One region of the Gordonia sp. X0973 genome, then DNA from elsewhere that is predicted to be linked to it. Evidence: predicted binding sites of a transcription regulator. Region 1 holds the regulator's gene; the other holds the start of a gene.
The links. The regulator LexA, encoded in region 1, represses DNA repair genes until DNA is damaged. The targets are predictions, from matches to a motif close to CGAACANNTGTTCG.
Positions count from the first base shown of each region.

Region 1 (12,255 bases):
CGGTTCGAGGAGCAGTTGGCGCGGGTCGGAACCGTCGAGATGCACCGGCGGCTGGGTGCGGTGGATCCCGACGCCGCCGCCACGATCCTCGATTCCGACGGCCGCCGCATCGTGCGGGCGCTGGAGGTGGTGGAACTGACCGGCGAGCCGTTCGCGGCCTCGCAGCCCACGATCGGCGATCCGCGGTGGGACGCGCTGCTGATCGGCGTCGACCGCCCGACCGAACTGCTCGACGAGCGCATCGAGGCGCGGACGGCGGCGATGTTCGCCAACGGATTCGTCGACGAGGTGGCCGGACTCCTCGAACGTGGGCTGCGCGAGGGGCAGACGGCGATCCGGGCGATCGGATACGCGCAGGTCGTCGCCTCGCTGGACGGTGAATACGACGTCGAGCACGCGCGCGAGCTCACCTTCGTCGGCACGCGACGATATGTGCGGCGCCAGCGGTCGTGGTTTCGCCGCGATCCGCGGATCCGCTGGTTCGACGGCGGCGACGAGGCGCTGGCCGACACGGTGTCCGAATACTGCCGTGCGGCCCGGATCGACCAGCCGGGCGGATCGGTAGACTGATCCGGTGACCGCTCTCCCGCACGCCTTCTGGAAAGGCCACGGCACGCAGAACGACTTCATCATCGTCGACGACGCCGCGGCCCTGTTGGCGCTGGAACCGGAGACGGTGGCCGTGCTGTGCGACCGGCAACGGGGTATCGGGGCCGATGGTCTGCTGCGCGTGGCACGGGCCGGCAGCCTCCTCGACGCCGGTGTGCTCACCGCCCTCGGCGAGGGGATCGCCGCCGACGACCTGTTCATGGACTACCGCAATGCGGACGGCTCGGTGGCGCAGATGTGCGGCAACGGCGTCCGGGTGTTCGCCCACTACTGTCGGGTCGCCGGGTTGACCGATGCCGACGAGTTCGTCGTCGGATCGCGGGCCGGTGCGCGTCCGGTCCGCATCCACTCGGTTTCGCCGACGAGCGCTGAGGTCAGCGTCGGGATGGGCCGGGTGCTCCGGGGGGTGACCTCCTCGGCGACGATCGGTGGTAGGACCTTCACCGGGATCGCCGTCGACGTGGGCAATCCCCATCTGGCCTGCGTCGTTCCGGGTTTGTCGCACGGCGAGTTGAGTGCCCTCGACCTGTCCGGTCCGGTCGGATTCGACACCGGTGTGTTCCCCGAGGGGGTCAACGTCGAGCTGTGTACCGAACCGGTGGCCGACGGCGACACCCTCGTCGCATCGATGCGGGTCGTCGAACGCGGCGTGGGGGAGACGCGCAGCTGCGGAACGGGCCTGGTCGCGGCGGGCAGCGCACTACTCGCCTCCCTGGGGCGGGACTCCGGGAAGCTGCGGATCACCGTTCCCGGCGGCCGGGTCGACGTGGGCATCGACGACGGCGGGACGACCAGCACCCTGCGCGGTCCGTCGCGCCTCGTCGCGCGCGGCGAGCTGTTCACGGGCGCCCTCGACTGAGGGTGCAGGTAATCGGCTCGCGCACGACGTCCGCGCGGTGTCATGATGGACGGGTATGACTGAATCAGAACTGTCCCCGGACCCCGCGGTTTCTACTCCGCCCGGCGCGCTTCGCACGGACGATGCGCCGACGACGGGTCAACTCCAACTCGACGATCGGGCGTCGCTGCAGCGCGTCGCCGGCTTGTCCACCGAACTCACCGACGTCACCGAGGTCGAGTACCGGCAGCTGCGCCTGGAACGGGTCGTGCTCGTCGGCGTCTGGACGTCGGGCACCATCGCCCAGGCCAACGCCAACATGGCCGAACTCGCCGCGTTGGCCGAGACCGCCGGGTCGCAGGTGCTGGATGCGCTGATCCAGCGCCGGTCCAGCCCGGACGCGGCCACCTACATCGGGTCGGGCAAGGCGGGTGAGCTGCGCGAGATCGTCGTCGCGACCGGCGCGGACACCGTCATCGCCGACGGCGAGTTGACGCCCGCCCAGCTCAACGCGCTGGAGAAGGTCGTCAAGGTGAAGGTCATCGACCGCACCGCGCTGATCCTCGACATCTTCGCCCAGCACGCGACCAGTCGGGAGGGCAAGGCGCAGGTCAGCCTCGCGCAGATGGAGTACATGCTGCCCCGGCTGCGCGGCTGGGGCGAGTCGATGTCACGGCAGGCCGGTGGTCGGGCGGGCAGCAACGGCGGCGTGGGCCTGCGCGGTCCGGGTGAGACCAAGATCGAGACCGATCGCCGTCGGATCCGGGAGCGGATGGCCAAGCTGCGCCGGGAGATCCGCGCGATGAAGACCGCCCGGACGGTGAAGCGTCTGGACCGGCACCGCAGCGGGGTGCCGACGATCACCGTCGTCGGCTACACCAACGCGGGCAAGTCGAGTCTCGTCAACGCGATGACGGGTTCGGGCGTGCTGGTGCAGGATGCCTTGTTCGCCACCCTGGACCCGACGACGCGCCGCGCACGGCTGGACGACGGCCGCGAGGTGGTGTTCACCGACACCGTCGGTTTCGTCCGGCACCTGCCGACGCAACTGGTGGAGGCGTTCCGGTCGACACTGGAGGAGGTGGCCGACGCCGATCTGCTCGTGCACGTGGTCGACGGCTCGGAAGCCTTCCCGTTGGACCAGGTCAACGCTGTGCGGACCGTGCTGCGCGAGGTATCGGACGAGGCGCGGGACGGCACGCTGCCGCCCGAGTTGCTCGTCGTGAACAAGCTGGACGCGATGGACGACCTCAAACACGCCGAATTGGCCGCGGCGCTGCCGGGCGCATTGTTCGTCTCGGCGCGTACCGGCGCCGGGCTCCCGGAGCTGTTCGACGCCATCCGCGCCGAGATCGGGCGCGGGGACGTCGAGATGTTCGTCGACCTCCCCTTCTCGCGCGGCGATCTCGTCTCGCGGATCCATGCCGACGGCGAGATCCACTCGACCGAGCACCATGCGACGGGCACCAAGATGCGCGTGCGGGTTCCCGCCGCGCTCGCGGGTGAACTCGTCGAGTTCACCCGCGTCGACGCCTGACGGCGCCGCATCGGATCAGAGCAGGGGCCGGATCAGATCCGGCGCATCACGGTCACGACCTTGCCCAGGATGACCGCGCGGTCACCGGGAATCGGGTCGAACAGCGGGTTGTGCGGCATCAGCCACACGTGCGCGCCGTCGCGCTTGAAGGTCTTGACGGTGGCCTCCCCGTCGATCATGGCGGCGACGATGTCGCCGTTGTCGGCGACGTTCTGCTGTCGCACTACCACCCAGTCGCCGTCGCAGATCGCCGCGTCGATCATGGATTCGCCGACCACGCGGAGCAGGAAGTGGTTGCCGTCGCCGACGAGTTCTCGCGGGAGGGGGAAGACGTCTTCGATGGCCTCCTCGGCGAGGATCGGGCCACCCGCGGCGATCTGGCCGAGGACGGGGACATAGGTCGGCGTGGGCATTCCCTCGGCCGCGGCGCCACCGGGCGGCGGCCCCTTCTTGTCCGCCGCGACGTTGACCGCGCGGGGGCGGTGCGGATCGCGCTTGAGCAGGCCTTTGTTCTCCAGGGTCTTCAGCTGGTAGGCCACCGACGAGGTCGACACGAGGCCGACCGCGTCACCGATCTCGCGGATGCTCGGCGGGTATCCGCGCTCGCGGACGGACTTGCGGATCACCTCCAACACGTCGCGCTGACGCTGGGTCAGGGTCGCCTCGATCGCGGCGGGGCTGTCGGTGAGGCCGGACTCCGCCGACTTCTTCTTGGCCATGATGTTTCTCCTCTGCTCGTTGCCACAACGCTAGCGAAGAAAGCCGCGACCTTCAAACATTTGTTCGACGTGTCGCGAGACTTTGTCAGACCCTCGTGGTAAAACTTCGAACAAGAGTTCATCGAACACACGAACGAGGAGAACCGACATGAGCGCACCAGTGATGCACCGCCCGGCAGTCCGCCCGGCTCCGCGCCCGCTCCGTCCCGCCCAGACCCGGCGCCGCCCGGTCGACGGCCGTTCCCACCATCCCCGGCCGGACCGCGGCACCCGGTGCGCTGCGCCGGTGGCCCCGGTCCAGAGCCGGCAGCAGCGGGTGATCGCCCGTCGCCGGGGGAGCGCCGCGGCGATCCTCGTCGGCGCTGCGCTCGCCGGGCTGGTCTGGCTCTTCGCCATCGTCGGCGGCAACTACGAGGCGAGCACTGCTCCCGATCCGGTTGCCACGTCGGTGGTCCACGTGCGCGGAGGCGAGACATTGAACTCGGTCGCCGCGCGCGTCGCCCCGGATATGCCGCGCCAGGCGGTGATCAATCAGCTGCGCGCGTTGAACGGGTTGCCGTCGTCGCAGTTGACGGCCGGCCAGGCGCTCGTGGCCCCGGTCTACCGATAAGCGTGGGCGGCGCCCAGTCGCGCGGCAGCATCGGCTGCCGCAGTGCGTCGGGTAGTCGGAGCACTGCCCGGGCCGTCGGTATTGTTGGGCTCATGCATTGTCCGTTCTGCAAGCATGAGGACACCAAGGTCGTCGATTCCCGTCTCGCCGACGAGGGTCAGGCGATCCGCCGTCGTCGGTCGTGTCCGGAATGCGGACGCCGGTTCACCACGGTGGAGAATGCGGTGTTGGCCGTGGTCAAGCGCAACGGCGTGACCGAGCCGTTCAGCCGCGAGAAGGTGATGCGGGGCGTCCGGCGGGCATGTCAGGGCAGGCAGGTCGACGAGGATGCGCTGGCCCAGTTGGCGCAGCAGGTCGAGGACGCGGTGCGATCCTCGGGTTCGGCCGAGGTGCCGAGCAACGAGGTCGGGCTGGCCATCCTCGGGCCGCTGCGCGATCTCGACGAGGTCGCCTATCTGCGGTTCGCCTCGGTATACCGCTCGTTCGAGTCGCTCGAAGACTTCCAACGGGAGATCGACTCCCTGCAGTCCGACCGCGGCTGACCGATCCACCGCCGGCGAGGCGGCTCAGACGAAGGCGTCGAACGCCTTGATCACCCGTTTCTCCGACACGGTGCCCGCGGTACCGAGTCGCTGGGCGTAGAGCCCGACCCGCAACTCCTCGATCATCCAGTGCGCATACTCGTTGAACGGCTCCCGGCGGGCCTCCGGCAGCTGCGCCAGGCGCAGATTCCACCGCTCCACGACCCGGTCGACGGCCGCGGTCGCATCCCGGTCGCGGGCGGGGTTGGCCGTCACGGCGTCGAGCCGCATGAGCGCGGCGTCGAGGTAGCGCGGCAGCGAGGCCAACCGGTCCACCGGTGTCTCGCCGACGAATCCGTCGAAGACGAGTTGCGCGACCTGATCGGCAACGTCCTGGGCCGCCATCGTCCCGGCGTGGCGATCCATCGCGGCGGATAGCCCGGGCAGTCGGGAGAGGGCGTCGAGGGCGGCGAAGAAGTTGTCCGGGGCCTGCTCGGCGATCGCGGGGGCGAATCGTTCGCGCAGCGCGGCGAAGTCGGCCGGGGTCCGCAAGCCGGCGGTCTCGGCGGGGGTGACGACGCCGCGGATCGCGCAGCGGGTGCAGTCGCGCAGCAACGCCTCCAGCGACGGGTACGGGCTCTGACTCAGTGCTAGTCGAAGCGCGGGGGTCAGGCCAGCGGTGATCTTCTTGCCCAAGGACGGCAGTGCGGCTTCGAGCAGGACCAGGACGGCGGCGTGCAGGGCGGCGGAACGCTGCGCCGGCGACGCGAATTGGGCCGATCCGACGGTCGACGGGTCGACGACCACCAGTCCGGGATAGCGGGTCACCTTCTGGCCCGCGATCTGCCCGGTGATCGATTCGGGGAGATCGCCGAAGGTGTCGGCCGTCCACTCCGAGGCGAGTACGCGGGCGGTCGTTCGCTTCCGGTCGGATCGGTCGGGACGTTGGAGTTGCGCCAGCGACCGGCTCGCCGCGATCGTCGACCCCGATTCGTCGACGACGGCGAAATTCATCCGGAGATGGTCGTCGACGCGGTCGACGTCGAAATCGTCGACGGTGATCGTGGTGCGGGCCATCGCCGAGAGTTCGCGCGCCAGACCGGCGAGCAGCGGTTCGGCGCGCGGGGTGAGGCGGGCCAGCACGGCCCGCGCGAAGTCGGGGGCCGGCGACACCGTCTTGCGCAGCTGTTTGGGCAGCGACCTGATCAGCGCCGTCGTCAGATCCTCGCGCATCCCCGGTACCGACCAGTCGAATCCGGCGGGCCGTACGTGCTTGACGAGGTCGCGCGGAATCTCGACGGTGACCCCGTCTTCGGGATCGCCCGGCGCGAACTTGTAGCGCAGCGTAAGGCGCAGGTCGCCCTGGGCCCACGTCCCCGGGTAGTCGGCGTCGGACACGTCGGTCGCGGCGACGACGTCCTCGGCGCGCAGGTCGAGCAGATCCGGGTGGGTACGGGACTCCTGCTTCCACCACGTGTCGAAATGCTGCGCGGAGACGACCTGCTCGGGAACCCGCTCGTCGTAGAAGGCGTAGAGCTGATCGGCGCTGATGACCAGGTCGCGTCGGCGGGCCCGGTGTTCGACTTCGACGGCGTCGTCGAGCAGTTCCCGGTTCCGCTCGAAGAAGGCGTGTTTGGTGCGCCAATCACCGTCGACGAGGGCGTGCCGCAGGAACATCTCGCGGCACAGCTGCGGGTCGGTCTTGGTGTAGGTGACCTGGCGCGATGCGACCAGCACCACGCCGAAGAGGGTGACGCGCTCATAAGCCATCGTGGCACCGCGTCGCGACGACCAGTGCGGCTCGCTGTACGCGCGCTTGCACAGGTCGCCGGCCAGGCGCTCGGCCCAGGCCGGATCGATCCGGGCGACCGTGCTGGCATAGGTGCGCGACGTCTCGATGATCTCGGCGGCCATGAGGAAGGCCGGGGGCTTGCGCGCCAACGGGGAGGAGGGGAACACCATCAGCGAGGTGTTCCGCGCGCCCAGGTACTCCTTGGAGTCGGGTTTGCGGGCGGCGATGTTGGAGAGCAGGCCCGAGAGGATGGCCTGGTGGATGGCATCGGCGTCCCGCTCTTCGGTGCGGGTGACCGACCAGCCGAGGTCCTTGACCGTCCGCTGCAGCTGCCGGTGCAGGTCGCGCCATTCGCGGATCCGCGTCCAGTGGAGGAATTCGCGTTCACAGTGTCGGCGGAACTGGTTGCCGGACAACTCTTTTCGCTGCTCCTCCAGGTAGTCCCACAGATTGAGCAGCGCGAGGAAGTCCGAGCCGGGCTCGTCGAAACGGCGGTGCGCCTCGTCGGCGGCCTCCCGCTTGTCCGCCGGCCGCAGCCGCACGTCGGGGATCGACAGGGCGGCGGCGACGACGAGGACCTCGGCGAGGCAGCCGAAGTCGCGGGCGGCCACGAGCATCCGCGCCGGACGCGGATCGATGGGCAGCCGGGCGAGCGCGCGTCCCACCGCGGTCAGCTTCGGCGCCCGATCGGTCCGCGTGCCGATGGCACCCAGTTCGCCGAGTTCGGCCAGCCCGTCGGCGATCGCCCGGGGCGACGGCGGGGAGACGAAACCGAACTCGGAGATGTCGCCGAGCCGCAACGAGACCATCGAGAGGATCACCCCGGCCAGGTTCGCGCGCAGGATCTCCGGATCGGTGAACGGTGGTCGGGCGTCGAAATCCGCCTCGTCGTAGAGCCGGATGCAGATACCCGCGGCGACGCGGCCGCAGCGGCCGGCGCGCTGCCGGGCGCTCGCCTGGGAGACCGGTTCGATCGGCAGGCGGGTGACCTTGGTGCGCGGGGAGTACCGCGAGATGCGGGCGGTACCGGTGTCGACGACGTAGCGGATACCCGGGACGGTGAGCGAGGTCTCGGCGACGTTCGTCGCGAGCACGATGCGGCGGCCGTTCGACGGGGTGAACACGCGGCGCTGCTCGGCGATGGAGAGCCGCGCGTAGAGCGGCACGATTTCGGCCCCCGCCGATTCGCGGTGGCCCAGCGCCTTGGCGGTGTCGCGGATGTCGCGCTCGGTGGGCAGGAAGACGAGGATGTCGCCGGTGGCCCCGGACCACAGTTCGGAGATCGCCGAATCGATCTGGGCGGCCGTCTCCGTTTCCGGTTCGGGCGGGCGGTAGCGGATCTCGACGGGGAAGGTGCGGCCGGACACCTCGATGATCGGGACCGCGTCAGACGCCGTCGTGAAATGTCTGGCGAACTTCTCCGGCTCGATCGTGGCCGAGGTGATGATCAGCTTGAGATCGGGGCGACGGGGGAGCAGGCGCGCGAGGTAGCCCAGGATGAAGTCGATGTTGAGGCTGCGCTCATGTGCCTCGTCGATGATCAGCGTGTCATAGGCGCGCAGCATCGGGTCGGTGGCGATCTCGCGCAGCAGGATGCCATCGGTCATCACCTTGACCAGGGTCGTCTCCGAGACGCGGTCGGAGAACCGGACGCAGTAGCCCACCGCGTCGCCGAGTTCGGTGCCGGTCTCGTCGGCGATCCGCTCGGCCACCGAGGTTGCGGCGATGCGACGCGGCTGGGTGTGCCCGATGGTGCCCTCGACGCCGCGGCCGGCGGCCAGGCAGATCTTCGGGAGCTGGGTCGTCTTGCCCGAACCGGTCTCGCCAGCGACGACGATCACCTGGTGCTCGCGCAGGGCGTCGGCGATCTCCGAGCGGCAGGCGCTGACGGGCAATTCGTCGGGGAAGGTGATCACCGGGACGCGGGCGCGCCGGGCCGCTATCAGCTGCGCGTCAGCCTCGGGGGAACGACGCGGAGAGGATGGCGACATGATTCTTCCCAGCCTACGTGCGGCCGGTTGCAGTCACCGAAACGGCGTCCTTCATGATGGATCCATGAGCTATTCGCTGTGGCACGGATTCGCCGACATGGGCGCCGTGGAGAAGTCCGGTCCGTTCATCCTCACCCGCGGTGAGGGCGCCTACGTATTCGACGACCAGGACAACCGGTACATCGACGCCACCGCGGGCCTCTGGTTCACCAATATCGGACACGGCCGCACCGAGGTCGCCGACGCGGTGGCCAAGCAGCTCTCGCGCCTGGCGCACTACTCCGGCTTCGGCGATCACGCCGCGGACGTGTCGGTCGAACTCGCCGAGCGGCTCTCGGCGATGGCCCCGGTGCCGGGCAGCAAGATCTTCTTCACCTCGGGCGGCAGCGACGCGGTCGAAACCGCGGCGAAGCTGGCCCGCCGGTATTGGCACGAGGTCGGACAGCCGGAGAAGACGATCATGGTCGGCCGGTCGAAGGCCTACCACGGCATGCACGTCGCGGGCACGTCGTTGGCCGGCATCCCCGCCAACGGCGAGGGCTACGGCGAGCTGATGCCGGGTGTCGAGACCGTCAACTGGGACGACGCGAAGAGTCTGCTCGGGCTGATCGAGCGCGTGGGGGCCGAGAAGATCGCCGCGTTCTTCTGCGAGCCGATCATCGGCGCGGGCGGCGTCTACCTGCCGCCGGACGGCTACCTCGACGAGGTGCGCGGAATCTGCCGCGACCACGACATCCTCTTCGTCGCCGACGAGGTGGTCACCGGCTTCGGCCGCATCGGCGGCGGCGCCTGGTTCGCCTCGTCGCGGTTCGACCTGGAGCCGGACATGATCACCACGGCCAAGGGGTTGACATCGGGCTACCTGCCGATGGGCGCGGTCTTCATCGCGCCGCGGCTGGCCGATCCATTCTTCGCCGGCGGGGTCTGGTGGCGCCACGGCTACACCTACGGCGGCCACGCCGGCTCCGCGGCCGCCGCACTGGCCAACCTGGACATCCTGGAACGGGAGAACCTGCTCGACCGGGCGAGTGCGCTCGAGGGCGAACTCGCCGCGGCGTTCACGCCGTTGGCGCAGCTCGACGTCGTGTCCGAGGTCCGCACCGGCCTGGGCGCGGTCACCGCGGTCCAATTGGCCGACCCGTCGCTGGCGCCCGCCGCGGTCAAGGAACTGCGCCGCGCCGGTGTGGTCACCCGCGCCGCGGGTCAGGGTGCGCTGCAGGTCTCGCCGTCGTTCGTCATGACCGCCGAGCAGGTCGACGACATGGCCCGACGATTCGGCGGGGCGCTCGAACAGCTCTGAACTCGGCCAGCACGGGTTCGGGCTCGGTCGACGACCCGGAGACCAGAAACGCCCCGGTCCGCGCGATGCGGCCGGGGCGTTTTCCGTGGCGGTCCTAGCTCAGGGCACTCTTGGTGGTGAGTGCCTGGGCGACGCCGGCGACGATCGAGGCGACCTTGAGCGCCTCGAGCACCGCCTCGCGGTCCAGTCCGCCTTCCCGCACGGTCGCCTCGTGGGCGCCCACGCAGTGCTCACAGCCGTTGATCGCCGAGACGGCCAACGACCACAGTTCGAAATCGACCTTGTCGACGCCCGGGTTGCCGATGATGTTCATCCGCAGGCCCGGCCGCAGGTCGTCGTAGCGGCCGTCGAGGAAGCCGCGACCGCGGTAGAAGACGTTGTTCATGCCCATGATCGACGCGGCGCCGAGCGCCGCGTTGTACGCCTCGGCAGACAGGATGTCGGCGGCCTCGTCGCCGATCTCGGCGATCACCGTCGTGTTGCGGGTGGCGGCAGCGGTGGCCAGCAGGGTGCCCCACAGCTGCTGCTCGCCCAGAGCGGTGGTGCGGCTGATGGTGCCGAGGTTGAGCTTGAGATCCTTGGCGTATTCGGGCAGGGCCTCTTTGAGGTTGTCGATGCTCATCGGGCTCAGACGCTCGCGCTCATCAGGTCGCCGGCGGCGATCGTCGGGTCGCCCTTGCGCCAGTTGCACGCGCACAGCTCGTCGGACTGCAGGGCGTCGAGGACGCGCAGCACCTCGTCGACGTTGCGCCCGACCGACCCGGCGGTCACGGAGACGAACTGGATCTCGTTGTTCGGGTCGACGATGAAGGTGGCGCGGTCGGCCACGCCGTCGGCGTTGAGCACGCCGGTGGCCTGCGCCAGCTCACGCTTGATGTCCGACATCATCGGGAACGGCAGGGTCTTGAGGTCCTCGTGCTGTGCGCGCCACTGGAAGTGGACGAACTCGTTGTCCACCGAGGCCCCGAGCACCTGGGCGTCGCGGTCGGCGAACTCGTCGTTGAGCTTGCCGAAGGCGGCGATCTCGGTGGGGCAGACGAAGGTGAAGTCCTTGGGCCAGAAGAAGACGATGCGCCACTTGCCGGCGAAGTCGTCGCTGGAGACCTGGGTGAAGTAGTCGTCGGGCTGCTGGGCGTCGACGGCCGAGAGGTCGCCGCCGATCACCGCGGTCAGGTTGTAGGCGGGGAACTGGTCGCCGATCGTCAAGAGAGCCATCAGAGAATCCTCCGGGTCGTTGGTTAACAGGGGTGTTGCCCTCAATTCTTGCGGAGACGACCTAGAAGTTCTACGTGATGATTAGCACTATATTGATAGGTATGACCGATCAAAGTTATCAGCCGTCGATCGCCGGGTTGCGCGCCTTCGCCACCATTGCCAGAAAACTGCATTTCAGCGCTGCCGCAACGGAATTGGGCATCAGTCAGCCGGCCTTGTCGCAGGCCCTCGCAGCATTGGAGGCCGGCCTCGGCGTGCGGCTGGTGGAGCGGACGACGCGGCGTGTCTTCTTGACGTCCGAGGGCGAGGCCCTCCTGCCGCATGCGACCGCGGTGGTGCGCGCGGTCGACGAGATGCTGCTCGCCGCACGCGGTTCCGAGGACCCGCTGCGCGGCGGGCTCCGACTCGGGCTGATCCCGACGGTGGCACCCTATGTGCTGCCGGCGATCCTGGCCGGAACGGGCGCCGAGCTGCCCGATCTTCGCCTGCAGGTCGTCGAGGACCAGACCGCCCGTCTATTGGCCCAACTGCGCGAGGGCACCCTGGACCTCGCCCTGCTCGCCCTGCCGCTCGACGCACCGGGCATCGCCGAGATCGCCCTGTACGACGAAGACTTCGTCCTCGCACTCCCGGTCGGGCACCGGCTGGCGGGGCGCACAGCCGTGGATCCGGCCGACATGGCAGACCTGCCGCTTCTACTGCTCGACGAAGGGCACTGCCTTCGGGACCAGGCGCTCGAGGTGTGCCAGCTGGCCGGGATCCGCCCCGACCTCGGCCAGACCCGCGCGGCCTCGCTGTCGACCGCGGTCCAATGCGTGGAGGGCGGACTCGGGGTCACCCTGATCCCGACGACCGCCGTCGACGCGGAGACCGCGGGCGGGAGGCTGGCGACGGCGACCTTCGCTGCACCGCGTCCGGGTCGGCGGATCGGATTGGCGTTTCGCGAGTCGGCCGGCCGCGAAGAGGCCTATCGCCGGTTCGGCGACCTGCTGACGACGATGATCCTGGGTGCGACGCCGACCCTCGGCGTCGCACCGGTCGCGGTCAGCCGACCGGGGTGAGGAGGAACAGCGGGATGGTGCGGGAGGTCTTCTTCGCGTAGTCCGCGTACGGCGGGTAGGCG
Region 1 is NZ_CP054691.1:2,028,721-2,040,975, reverse strand. Features, by position in the region: gene miaA (tRNA (adenosine(37)-N6)-dimethylallyltransferase MiaA) at 1-570, shown strand, start outside; gene dapF (diaminopimelate epimerase) at 575-1,468, shown strand; gene hflX (GTPase HflX) at 1,524-2,984, shown strand; gene lexA (transcriptional repressor LexA) at 3,017-3,703, opposite strand; gene HUN08_RS18365 (LysM peptidoglycan-binding domain-containing protein) at 3,852-4,313, shown strand; gene nrdR (transcriptional regulator NrdR) at 4,406-4,855, shown strand; gene hrpA (ATP-dependent RNA helicase HrpA) at 4,880-8,617, opposite strand; gene HUN08_RS09920 (aspartate aminotransferase family protein) at 8,682-9,917, shown strand; gene HUN08_RS09915 (carboxymuconolactone decarboxylase family protein) at 10,012-10,539, opposite strand; gene HUN08_RS09910 (peroxiredoxin) at 10,545-11,132, opposite strand; gene HUN08_RS09905 (hydrogen peroxide-inducible genes activator) at 11,234-12,193, shown strand; gene HUN08_RS09900 (nitroreductase family deazaflavin-dependent oxidoreductase) at 12,177-12,255, opposite strand, start outside.

Region 2 (12,255 bases), 1.3 Mb from region 1:
GCCGGTCGCCGCCAAGACGATGCGCACCACCACGTATACGGCGACGAGCGCCACGGCGACGAGCCCGGCCCTCGATCGGTTGGCACCAGAGTCACGATCCACGTCTCGAATCGTACGGAGTGCGCACGGCTTACCGCAGCAACCTATTGGCTACTCGTCGCGGTCGGGCGGACGACGTAGACGACGCGGTGCTCCACGTCGCCGGGCGGGCCGTCCATCGCGAGCCCGTACCGGTCGGCCAGCGCGGCGAACAGTGCGCCCGTCGAATCTTCGTCGATCCGTTCGACGACGCCGCGCACCTCGAGGTAGCGGTAGGGCTGCTCGGGGTCGTTGACCGAGAACGCCACGTGCGGGTTGGCGCTGACGTTCTTGTATTTCTGCCGGTTCGTCGTGTTGGTGAAGTAGACGAACTCCCCGTCCCACGAGAACCACATGGGATTGACCTGCGGCGATCCGTCGGGACGGATCGTGGCGAGGTGGGCGTAGAGCGGGCGGGTCAGCAGGTCGCGGTGCGAATCCGGGATCACGGACATCTATTCGGTCCTCACTTCTCGTGTCGGGGTCATTCGCGGCCGGCGGAGATCCAGGTCGGGTCCGCGGCGATGTTGCGGGAGCCGACCACCAGGTCGGCCACGTCGTCCAGGGTGGTGAGCGCCTCCTCGTCGAGGACCAGGTCGGCGGCCGCGGCGTTCTCGGCGACGCGGGCGGCCGATCGGGTGCCGGGAATCGGTACGACGGGCAGCCCCGCACGACGGCCCGCCGCGTACAGCCACGCGAGGGCCACCTGGGCGTTGGTCGCGCCGAGCCGAGCTGCGACCGCGGCCACCACCTCGACGACGCGCTGGTTGGCCGCCCAGTTGTCGCCGGTGCGCGACGTCGAGCCGCGCAGATCACCGGCGACCTGGTCACGGGTCAGCGTGCCGGTCAGGAAACCGCGGCCGAGCGGCGAATACGGGACGAAGCCGACGCCGAGTTCGGCGCAGGCCGGCACGACGTTGGCCTCCACGTCGCGCGACCACAGGCTCCACTCGCTCTGCACGGCGGCGATCGGCGCGACGGCATGCGCGGCGCGCAACTCCGCCGCCGTCACCTCCGACAGTCCGAGATGGCGGACCTTGCCGGCGGCGACGAGTTCGGCCATCGCCCCCACCGTCTCCTCGATCGGGACGTCGGGGTCGCGGCGGTGCAGGTAGTAGAGGTCGATGACGTCGGCGCCCAGCCGCCGCAGCGAGGCGTCGCAGGCCTCCCGCACGTACCGCGCGTCGCCGCGGGTCCGCTTGACCCCGGCGACCGAGTCGTCGCGGGCGGCGGCACCGATGCGCCCGGTGATGCCGAACTTGGTGGCGAGGACCACCTCGTCGCGACGGTCGGCCAGCAGTCGGGCGACAAGCGTCTCGTTGGTGCCGGCCGGACCGTCGGCTCCGGGTTCGGGTTGCCCGTAGACGTCGGCGGTGTCGATGAGGGTGATGCCGTCGTCGATCGCCGCGTTCAGGACCGCCAGCGCGGTCGCGTCGTCGGTGCCGCCGTACACGGGCGTGAGCGCCATCGCGCCGAATCCCATCGCGGAGGTTCGCAGGCCGTCGCCCAGTGCCGTCGTGTGCATGAAGGGTTTCCTCTCGGTTCGGTGGTTCAGTCGTCGTCGGTGCGGCGCTGCTGCGCGCGTTCGTCCGCGTCGGTGATGGGCTGCTCGGCGCAGTCGAGGCCCGCGTCGATGAGTTGGCGGTAGTGCGCGATCTTGCCGTCGACGGCGTCGAGGTCGTCGGCCAGTTCGCGGATGCGGGACTCGATCTCCTCGCGGTGGTTCTCCAGCAGGCGCATGCGCCGCCCGTGGGTGCGCGCCCCCTGCTCGACCATCGTCACGAAGTCGCGCATCTGCGCCACCGGCATCCCGGTGCGCCGCAACCGGACCAGCAGGTCGATCATGCGGACCGTCGCGTCGTCGTATTGCCGCACCCCGGCGGTGTTGCGCGGCACGGACGGGATCAATCCCTCCGACTCGTACCAGCGCAGGGTGTCGCGGGACAGGCCGGTGCGGGCGGAGACCTCGGCGATGGAAAGGGTGCTGTCATCGGGCATAGGGCCACGGTAGGACTTGGAGCGCACTCCAACGCAAGCCGTGACCTCTCAGGCGGCGACGAGGAGCGTCAGTACTGATTCGACGAGAGAGTCCCCCCCGACGACCGAACTGGGGATTGACCCGCCTCATGACTGGCTCGTCTGGTGGTGGATCTGCCAAACCTGGCGGTGGTCCCGAGTCGTCGCCCGCGGCCTGGTCGTGGTCGTGCTGGTTGGGGTCGAATACGGTTCCGTGTAGGTAGGTGCGGGGGTCGTGGGTGTGGTTGACCCGGAAGGGTTGGTCGGTTCCGGTGCGTCGCCAGCCGGTGCGTCCGGTGTGGGGTCCATCACTGAAGACGTGGGTTTCCCATTGGCCGGGTTTGGTACCGACGGCCCGGTTGTGTCGGCCGCAGGCCCCGGTCATGTCGGTCACATCGGTTGATCCGCCGCGGGCGTAGTCGCGGGTGGCGTGGTGGGCTTGGGTGCGGGAGAACGGTTGCCCGCATCCGGGTTTGCTGCAGCCGGGTTCGGCGGCGAACAGGGCCAGGCGTTGGGTTTTGGTCGCCAACCGCCGGCCCCGCCCGAAATCGAGCACGCTGCGGGTGTGGTGGTGAAAGACCGCCAGCCACGGGGTCGCATCGGCGGCCAGATGGATCAAGTCACCGACGGGCACCATGGTGCCGGTCGCGGTCACTCCGATTCCGGCGCGGCGGGCCAAGTCGTGTTCGTCGATGGTGATCACCACTTCGGCCGGGATCCGATCCGGTTTCCCCAACGCCTGGTGGCCCAGCAGCCAATCCAGGCCGGCTTCCAGGGCGTCGTGGTCGCGTTGCGCCGACGTCCAGGTATCCCGGCCCCGCGCCTGTATCAACGCCTGGTGACGCGCGTCAGCCACGGTGGTGTCGTGACCGGTGGCGGTGCCGTCAGGGCCGGTGGTGTGGTTAGGGCCGGTGTCGTCGAGAGTCATGAGGGCGAGTGGGCCGGTGATGCGGTGTTCGTCGTCATCGTCGGGGTTGTTCATGCCGGGTTTGCCCCAGTTGTCGAGCAGTACTTCGAGTTTGGCCCGGACCTGGGGTGTCACATACCCGCAGAGTTTGGACATCAAATCCGCGCCTTGGGCTCCTAGGTGCAGGCTGCGGCGGCGGTGCCGGTCGGTGTCGTCGGTCAGGGTGCCATCGGGGTCCAGGTGGGCCAGGATCCGTTGCCCAAGACGGTTCATGTCTTTCGGGGTGGCTGCTTTCGCGGCCTCGGTCAACACCGTCACCGCCGCTGCCACCTCCCGCGGGTCGGCTTGGTGCGGGATTTTGTCCAGGACTTGTTCGATCACCCGCACATGCTCGCCCGACACCGTCCCGGCTGCGACCGCCACCGCCAACGGTTCCCGTTTGGGCGGCAACGGTTGTCCGGTCAGCGCGGTGCACACCCCGATCGCCTCGGCCACCACCTCCCGACGCCTGGCCTCGCCTGGCCCCAGCCGCAGGTATTCGCTGTACCAGGCCCGCGGTGTGGCATACCCCAACCACAAATTGCGGTCGGACACTTGCACCAGCAACGCCGCATTCACCCCGTCCGCGCGCCGCCACGCCCGCTCCAATGTCTCGACCGTCGCGGTCACCTCGGTATCCGAGGCCAACCCCAACGACACAGACCCGAGTTTCGTGATCGCGGCATCAATCAACCCCGCCAACTCCCGCGGCGAATCCGGCAACACCACCGGCATCACATCAGCCACCGCCGCGTCGGTCAATTGGATCCACCCCCTCAACCCCGGTTCGAATATACGTTCTATTCTACCAACCTGGTGTGAGGTGCGCAACACCTCGTTCGATGGCCGTGGCACACGATCCGACGTCGACTCACCGGGGTCTCGATACGGTTCCTCGGCTAGCGCCTCGGATCCACTCGACCACCCACAGCATCCACCCGACCACCGCGGCTGGCACCGCGACCGTTCCCAGCGGACCATCACCGTCGCCGACACGACTGCCGTCGCCATACAGTCACAGCGGGTGACACCCGTCCGTCGGGACTGGTATGTCGGAGCCGATGAACCGGCCGTGGCAAAATCAATCCCCGTGAGTGACGCGACACAGCCTTTCGACCCGGCACAATACGATCTCGGCGAAGACGTGTCCGCCCTACCCGACGACATCGACGTGCTGCGGCTGGAAATCGACCGGATGGACGCGATGATCCTCGCGGCGATCAAGCGGCGCTCGGCGGTGTCGAAGAAGATCGGCGCGGCGCGGATGGCGTCGGGCGGTCCGCGACTGGTGCACAGCCGCGAGGTGAAGGTCCTCGACCGCTTCTCCGACCTCGGCCAAGAGGGCCACACCCTCGCGATGCTGTTGCTGCGCCTGGGCCGGGGACCGCTCGGGCGCTGAAACCGCGCATCGGGGACCAGTCGGACAGGCGGCCGGGCGAAGCACGCGCAAACCACTTAGGGTGGACCCATGAGCGACGATGTGACGTCCACCGAGTCGTGGCACGCCCTCGCCGGCCACCAGCGGCAGATGTCCGCCCTGACGCTGCGCGAAATCTTCACCGCCGACCCCGGCCGGGGCACCGACCTGGTCATCGACGCCGCCGATCTGCATATCGACTATTCGAAGCATCGGGCCACGCGCGAGACGCTGGACCTGCTGCTCGCACTCGCCCGTGAGGTCCGGCTCGAGCAGCGCCGCGACGACATGCTCGCCGGCCGCCACATCAACTCCTCGGAGAACCGGGCCGCGCTGCACACCGCACTGCGACTGCCCGCCTCCGCCTCGCTGCAGGTCGACGGCCAGGACGTCGTCGCCGACGTGCACCGCGTCCTCGACGCGATGGGCCGCTTCACCGACGACGTCCGCTCCGGCGCCTGGACCGGATACACCGGCAAACAGATCACCGACGTCGTCAACATCGGCATCGGCGGCTCGGATCTGGGCCCGGAGATGGTGTGCGGCGCGATGCGCGACTTCCACGACGGGCCGCGGACCCACTTCGTTTCCAACGTCGACCCGGCCGACATCCTCTCGACCCTCGACGCCGTCGAGCCGGAGACGACGCTGTTCATCATCTCGTCCAAGACCTTCACCACCCTGGAGACGCTCTCGAACGCGCGGGCCGCGCGCGACTGGCTCGTCGCCGCACTCGGCTCCCCCGACGCGGTGGCGAAGCATTTCGTCGCGGTCAGCACCAATGCCGACGCGGTACACGCCTTCGGCATCGACACCGCCAACATGTTCGGGTTCTGGGACTGGGTCGGCGGGCGCTACTCGGTGGACTCCGCGATCGGATTGTCGGTGATGCTGGCGATCGGCCGCGAGGGCTTCAGCGACTTCCTGGCCGGCTTCCACACCGTCGACGAACACTTCGCGACCGCACCGCTGGAACGCAACGCGCCGGTCATCATGGGCCTGCTGGGCGTTTGGTACGACAACTTCTTCGACGCCGGGAACAAGGCCGTCCTCCCCTACTCCAACGACCTCGCCCGCTTCACCGCATACCTGCAGCAGCTGTCGATGGAGTCCAACGGGAAGTCGGTGACGCGCAACGGCTCCCCGGTGCGCTGCGACACCGGTCAGGTGTGGTGGGGCGAGCCGGGCACCAACGGCCAACACGCCTTCTTCCAACTGCTCCACCAGGGGACTCGGATGATCCCCGCCGACTTCATCGCCTTCGCGCGCCCCTTCCGCGACGTGACGACCGAGGACGGCACGTCGATGCACGACCTGCTCATCAGCAACTTCCTGGCGCAGACCAAGGTGCTGGCCTTCGGCAAGACCGCCGAGGATCTTACCGCCGAGGGCACCGACCCCAAGGTCGTGCCGCACAAGGTGATGCCGGGCAACCGCCCGTCGACGACGATCTTCGCCCCGCAGCTCACCCCCAATTCACTCGGCCAGTTGATCGCCCTCTACGAGCACCAGGTCTTCGTCGAGGGCTGCATCTGGAATATCGACTCCTTCGACCAGTGGGGGGTCGAGCTCGGCAAGAAGCAGGCACTCGAACTCCTGGGCGCGATCGACTCCCCCCAGCCCCCCGGCCCGCTCGGCGACTCCTCGACCGACGCACTGGCCCAGTGGTACCGCGCGCACCGCGCCGGGAAGCAGGCATGAGCGCGGCGCGGACCGCATACGGAGTCGGAGCGGCCGCGGCGCTGCTCGTCGGCACCGCCGGATGTGCCACCGACAATCCCGACACCCCCGGCCCCTCGGTGCCGACGTCGGCATCGCTGACCGTCCCCGCCGGCAACGCGGCGAAGACGGCCCCCGGCACCGTGTTGAGCTTCGGCTCTACCGCGCTGCTGCCCGCCTCGACCTTCCATCCGGATCGGCTGGCCGCTTACACCGTGACCGGGGTGCGGCGGGCCGGCAAGTTGCCCGACTCCATCGCCAAGGGCAAGGGCGGCACCGGCTACTTCGTCTACCTGACGGTGCTCTCGCTCGACGCGCAGCCGATGCCCGCCCCCGACGTCCTCGGCGTCGCCGGGAGCGTCGACGGCAAGCAGGCGGCGCTCACCGTTCGGTCGAACTCTGAGACTCCCGAGTGCGTCACCCACACCCCGCCGAAGCTGATGAAGCGCGGTGAAAGCTATTCGACCTGTCTCGTCGGCCTGGTCGGCAGCGGCCAGGAGATCCGCTCGGGCATCTACTGGGCCAACACCACCACCAACCCGGAGCTGGACTACCAGGCCAAGCCGGTGGTGTGGACCGCCGACGGCAAGCCCCTACCGAGCGCCGCACCGAAGTAGCGGCCCGGGCCGCAAGCCGCGGCGCGCCTCAGACCAGTCGGCGCGACACCGGCTCCGGCAGATGGCGCAACGCGGCGGCCAGCGGCTCCCACGGCCAGCGCGGCACGGCGGCGTGGGCCTTCTCCGCCTCGATGGCCGCGACCATCGCCGCGACCCCGTCGTCGGTCTTGGCCATCAACCGGGTCTTCACGCCCCGATTGATGTCGGTCTCGATATAGCCCGGCTCGATGATCGTGATCGTGATGGGTTTGCCGGCGAACTCCGCCTGCAAGCCTTGCCCGAGGGCGGTCACACCCGCTTTCGACGCGGAGTACGCCGCCTGTGCCTTGGGCAGCCCGCGCGTCGCGGAGACCGAGCTGATCAGCACCAGATGCCCGGCGCCCTGCTCGCGGAAGATCTCCAGCGCCGCCTCGGCCTGTGCCAGTGCCCCGGTCAGATTGGTCTGCACCGTCTCCAGGTTGGCGTGCGCCTTGCCTGTCCCGATCGGCGCTCCCTTACCCAGCCCGGCGTTGACGATGACCCGGTCGAGCCCGCCGAGCTCGTCGCGCAGCTGTCGGAACACCACGGGCACCGAATCGAAATCGGTGACGTCGAGCGCGGCGGTGACCACGGTTCCGGCCTCAGCCCGCAGCTCTTGCGCCAGCGCCTCGAGTCGGTCGACGCGGCGCGCGCACAGTGCGAGCGATCGTCCCTGCTTGGCGAAGGCGCGGGCCATCCCCTCGCCGAGTCCCGAGCTGGCACCGGTGATCAGAATCTTCTCGCGTGTACTCACCCCGCCACCCTATTTCAGAAGTCGTGACATCCGCCGGTCGGCCAGCTTCTTGCCGCCGGTCTGACATGACGGACAGTACTGGAAGGAGCGGTCGGCGAAGGACACCTCGGCGACGGTGTCGCCGCAGTCGGGGCAGGGCAATCCGGTCCGGGCGTGGACCTTGAGGCCCGATCGCTTCTCCGCCTTCATCGTCGCCACCCCGCCCGGCCCCTCGAGCCGCCCGATCGCGTCGCGCAGGATTCCGACGATGGCATCGTGCAGCACCTCCACCTGTTCGGCGGACAGATTCTTCGCCGGCGCGAACGGCGACAGCCGTGCCCGATGCAGAATCTCGTCGGAGTACGCGTTACCGATCCCGCTGATGATCCGTTGATCGGTGAGGACGTTCTTGATCCGCCCGGAGTGCCCGGCCAGGATCTCGCCGAGCTCGCCGGCGCCGAGGGTTAGGGCGTCCGGTCCCAGCCCGGCGATCCGCTCCACGTCGAGCGGGTCGGCGACGATCCACACCGCCAGTCGTTTCTGGGTGCCGGCCTCGGTGACGTCGAACCCTTCGCCGGGCAGCCCGCAGTGCACGCGCAGCGCGATCGGCCCCTTGCCGCCGGGCCGCGGCGGTTTGGGTGACAGGTTCTCACTCCACCGCACCCACCCGGCCCGCGACAGGTGGATCACCAGATGCAGGGGCTCCTGATCGGCCGCGTCGCCGGGCACGGTCGTGAGGACGAGGTATTTGCCGATCCGACCGACCGACGAGACGGTCCGCCCGACCAAGGCGGTGTAGGGCGGATCGGCCGTCTTGAGCACTGCCAGCGATGCCACGTCCACCCGCCGGATCGGCAATCCGGCGGTGCGCTCGTCGAGGAACTGCGCGATAGCGGTGACCTCGGGCAACTCTGGCATGCGCCCGACGCTACACATTTCCGACGCTCCGCTCGACTCTTCGCCTCATGTGCTCTAGTGGGAGGGTGAGATCGACACCCGACGACGCCGAGTTGGCCGCGCAGATCGCCCACGGTGCCGGCCAGATCCTGTTGGGCGTGCGCCACGACGGGCTGCTCGACGGTCGACTCGTCGGCGATGCCGGCGACCAGATCGCCCAGGCGTGGATCGGCGCGGTGCTGCGGCGACGGCGTCCGCATGACGCGGTGCTGTCGGAGGAGGCCGAGGACGTCGGGGACCGGGCGAGCAGCAGCCGCGTCTGGATCGTCGACCCGCTCGACGGGACCACCGAGTTCTCCCACGGAACCGACGACTGGGCCGTTCACGTCGCGTTGACCGTCGACGGCCGGCCCGACGTCGCGGCGGTCTCGATCCCGGGCCGCGGCGAGCTGTTCCGTTCCGACCGGATCGAGCCGGTCGGCGGTGAGCTGACCGGGCGGATCGCCGTCTCCCGCTTCGGCGGCAGCTACGAGGCCGCCCACGTCGCCAACGCCCTCGGGTTGGCGCGGGTGTCGATCGGTTCCGCCGGGGCCAAGGCGATGGCCGTGGTCCGCGGCGACGTCGACGCCTACGTCCACGCCGGTGGCCAATACGAATGGGACAACTGCGCGCCGGTCGGGGTGTGCGCGGCGGCCGGACTGCACTGCAGCCGACTCGACGGCTCGGAGATCGTCTACAACCAGCGGATCCCGTATATGCCCGACTTCCTCATCTGCCGCACCGAGATCGCCGACGAGGCGCTCGAGGCCCTGTCCAACGTCTGGTGAACATCCGGCTCGGGAGCGGTTCAGTCCGCGTCCGGCCGCCTCAACAGGTAGATGTCCATCACCCAGCCCACCCGCGACTTCAGGTCGGCGCGGGCGGCACTGATGTCGTCGGCCACCCGCGCCACCGGACCGGAGATGAGCACCTCGTCGGGGGTGCCGAGGTTCGCCCCCCAATAGATCGTGTCGTCGGGGCGCGCGGCGCCGCGAAAGGCCTCCGCACCGTCGAGCATGACGATCTGGTCCTCACCCGTCGCCGCGGTCTCGGACAGACGACGACCGGTGGTGATGTGGACCGGTCGGCCGATGCGGTTCGCGGTGATCGCGTGCGCGGCGGCCAGCGCCGACGCACTGGTGACGCCGGGGACCACGTGGACCGTCACCGCCCAGCCGGGACGCGCGGCGAGGGCGTCGACGAGGCGCAGCGTGCTGTCGTAGAGCGAGGGGTCCCCCCACACGAGGAAGCCGACGACCGGTGCACGACCGGCGGGCCGGGGGAATCGGTCGACGGCCTCGGCGATCGCGTCGACCCGGGCGGCGTGCCAGCGCCGGACCTCGGCCGCATAGTCCTCCGGCCGGCGGTCGCGCGGCGGGTCAGCGACGACGAGCACCGTCGTATCGGGCGCGTACTCGTCGAGCAGATCGGTGCGCAGTCGCCGCATCGAGGCCGTCGACTCGCCCTTGTCGAGCAGTATCACGCCGTCCAGCCGTCGGATCGCGTCGACGGCCTCGACGGTGATCTGCTTGGGGTTGCCCGGGCCCACGCCGATCACCCAGGCGTCGATCTCACGGTCGGAGACTTCACGGTCGGAACTCACCCGCCAACGGTAAGCCACGTCGAAACGAACCGCGGCCCGGCACCCTCTCGGGTACCGGGCCGCGGCCGAAACGATGAGCGGTTAGCTCACTCGATTATCTTGCTCACTCGAACTTCTTGAAACCGGCAGCTTCCGCATCGGCCTCGGTCGCGAACCAGATCTCCGCGACGGTCGCCTTGTAGGCGCGCGAGGCGGGGGTGTGGAACAGACCCGAGTCGGCGTTGCCCTTGATCGGGAAGCCCTTGGGCTCCGCGTCGCCGGGCAGCGGGAGGTGAGCACCCTTGGGCAGCGGGACGGACTTGCCGTCGCGCACCCAGGTGCCGGCAGCACCGGCAGCCGCACCAGCGGCAGCAGCGGCACCGGCCGCAGCGGCCTTGCCCTTGCCGGTGGCGTCGCCAACGAGGCCGGAGACCTTGTCGCCGGCGGCGTGAGCCGCATCGCCGACCTTGCCGGCAGCACCTTCGACGCCGCCCTTGGCCTTGTCGAAGGCACCCTCGACGTCACCCTTGAGGCGGTCACCGGCACGCTCGGCGGCGTCGACGGCGTCGCCAGCGGCGCCCTTCAGACGACCACCAGCGGCGGCAGCAGCAGCGCCGGCCGCACCAGCGGCCCCGGCAGCACCGGCGGCAACCTTGCCGCCCGCACCCTTGATGCCGTCAACAGCGCCACCGACACCGAGGTGCGGGTTCACGTTGTGGCTCTTACGACCACGGCCGGTGAGCAGACGCCACAGCCAGCCGAGCAGCAGCAGCGCGCCGATGATCAGCAGCGGCAGCAGCAGCCACCACCAGTTGAAGCCCTTGGTGTCGATCTTGGGGGCGTTGATGTTCGGCATGCTCACGTCGGGCACGTTGATGTTCGGCATACCCGGGAGGTTGATCTTCGGCCAACCGGGCAGGGTGAACGCGGGCCACTTGAGGCCGTCGAGCTTCGCGGTCAGGTCCGGCAGCGACAGACCCGGCAGCGACGGGAGGTTGATCCACTTGCCGGTCTTGGCGTCGAAGGTCAGCTCGCCGTTGGCGAACTTCTGGGTGATGGTGTCACCGTTCACGACGGCATCGCCGACCGGCATGCCCAGCGCGCCGGCGATAGCCGGGTCGGCCAGAGCAGCCGCGAACGGGCCGCGAACGACCCAGGCGCCGTCCTGCGGGGTCCAGTAGATCCGCGGGCTGTCAGCAGCGGCGAACTCGGCGTAACGGGAACCGGCAGGAGCATCCGCCGGAGCCTCGCTGGTCTTCGGGAAGCCGAGGTTCTCACCACCGGCAGGTCCGCCGACCTGGCCGAACTTGTCGTTGATAGCGCCAAACAGGACCTGCGCGCCGTCCTTCTCGGACCAGTAGATCGTGCCGCCGCTGTACTTCTGCTCGTAGCCGTCGCCGACCGAGGTGACGTCGCCGTCCTTGTCGCCGAGGCCCTTCTTCAGGAATCCGGTGTCGGCACCGCCGTTGGCAACCTGCTCGGCAGCCTTCGTGATCGCGGCAGTCGCATCATCGACAGGTGCAGCGGCCGCGTGAGGGGCGACCAGCATCATCGAGCCGGCCGCAGCCGCGATGCCGACGGCAGCGCGGCGCAGAGCGACGAGCCCTGACTTCTTCTGTACGGGTTTCACTCCGTGCACTCCTTGTGTCCTGGGCGCGACTTCGTCGTGCCTGTCCCTAGCTTGCTACACGCGCGCTTATTTTGCAGCGCAATCGCAACCGCGTCCACGAACTTTGCTAAATCGTAGATCGAATTGCTGATACGCAGCCTACCGCCTCAGCGACGGTGTGCCCACGTCTGGGGTCAGACGGACCGCAATTCTTACTAAGGCTGGGCTAAACCACCAGCCCAGCGGGGTGATGGACATCACCTGCGGGAGGTGGGGGCCGCCGCGCACCCGCCCGGATCGTTTCGACACCGTGGGCGCCTACCGACCGACGGACGGCGGGGATGTGATGGTGCGCCTGCATGAAACTCTTTCAAACACAGTAGGCGCACACCGGCCGGAGGCCGGCAGGAATGTCATGGTGCTCCCGGTAGGATTCGAACCTACGACACCGGCTTTAGGAGAGCCGTGCTCTATCCCCTGAGCTACGGGAGCGGGGTGGGCGGCGCTACCCGAAGACCTCGCGGAACCGCTCGAGCGATGCGTGCAGATCCTTCTTGGTCGCCATCGCCGCCGCCTTGCCTGCG
Region 2 is NZ_CP054691.1:756,220-768,474, reverse strand. Features, by position in the region: gene HUN08_RS03800 (hypothetical protein) at 1-102, opposite strand, end outside; gene HUN08_RS03795 (PPOX class F420-dependent oxidoreductase) at 144-533, opposite strand; gene HUN08_RS03790 (aldo/keto reductase) at 563-1,603, opposite strand; gene HUN08_RS03785 (MerR family transcriptional regulator) at 1,630-2,076, opposite strand; gene HUN08_RS03780 (HNH endonuclease signature motif containing protein) at 2,066-3,802, opposite strand; gene HUN08_RS03775 (chorismate mutase) at 4,185-4,439, shown strand; gene pgi (glucose-6-phosphate isomerase) at 4,509-6,158, shown strand; gene HUN08_RS03765 (hypothetical protein) at 6,155-6,793, shown strand; gene HUN08_RS03760 (SDR family oxidoreductase) at 6,822-7,565, opposite strand; gene HUN08_RS03755 (Fpg/Nei family DNA glycosylase) at 7,575-8,462, opposite strand; gene HUN08_RS03750 (3'(2'),5'-bisphosphate nucleotidase CysQ) at 8,510-9,268, shown strand; gene cobF (precorrin-6A synthase (deacetylating)) at 9,289-10,083, opposite strand; gene HUN08_RS03740 (LGFP repeat-containing protein) at 10,187-11,692, opposite strand; tRNA gene HUN08_RS03735 (tRNA-Arg) at 12,088-12,163, opposite strand; gene HUN08_RS03730 (SRPBCC family protein) at 12,177-12,255, opposite strand, start outside.
Region 2: a site for LexA is predicted at 3,829-3,842, ahead of HUN08_RS03780 (HNH endonuclease signature motif containing protein). Genes of this name have one in related genera too.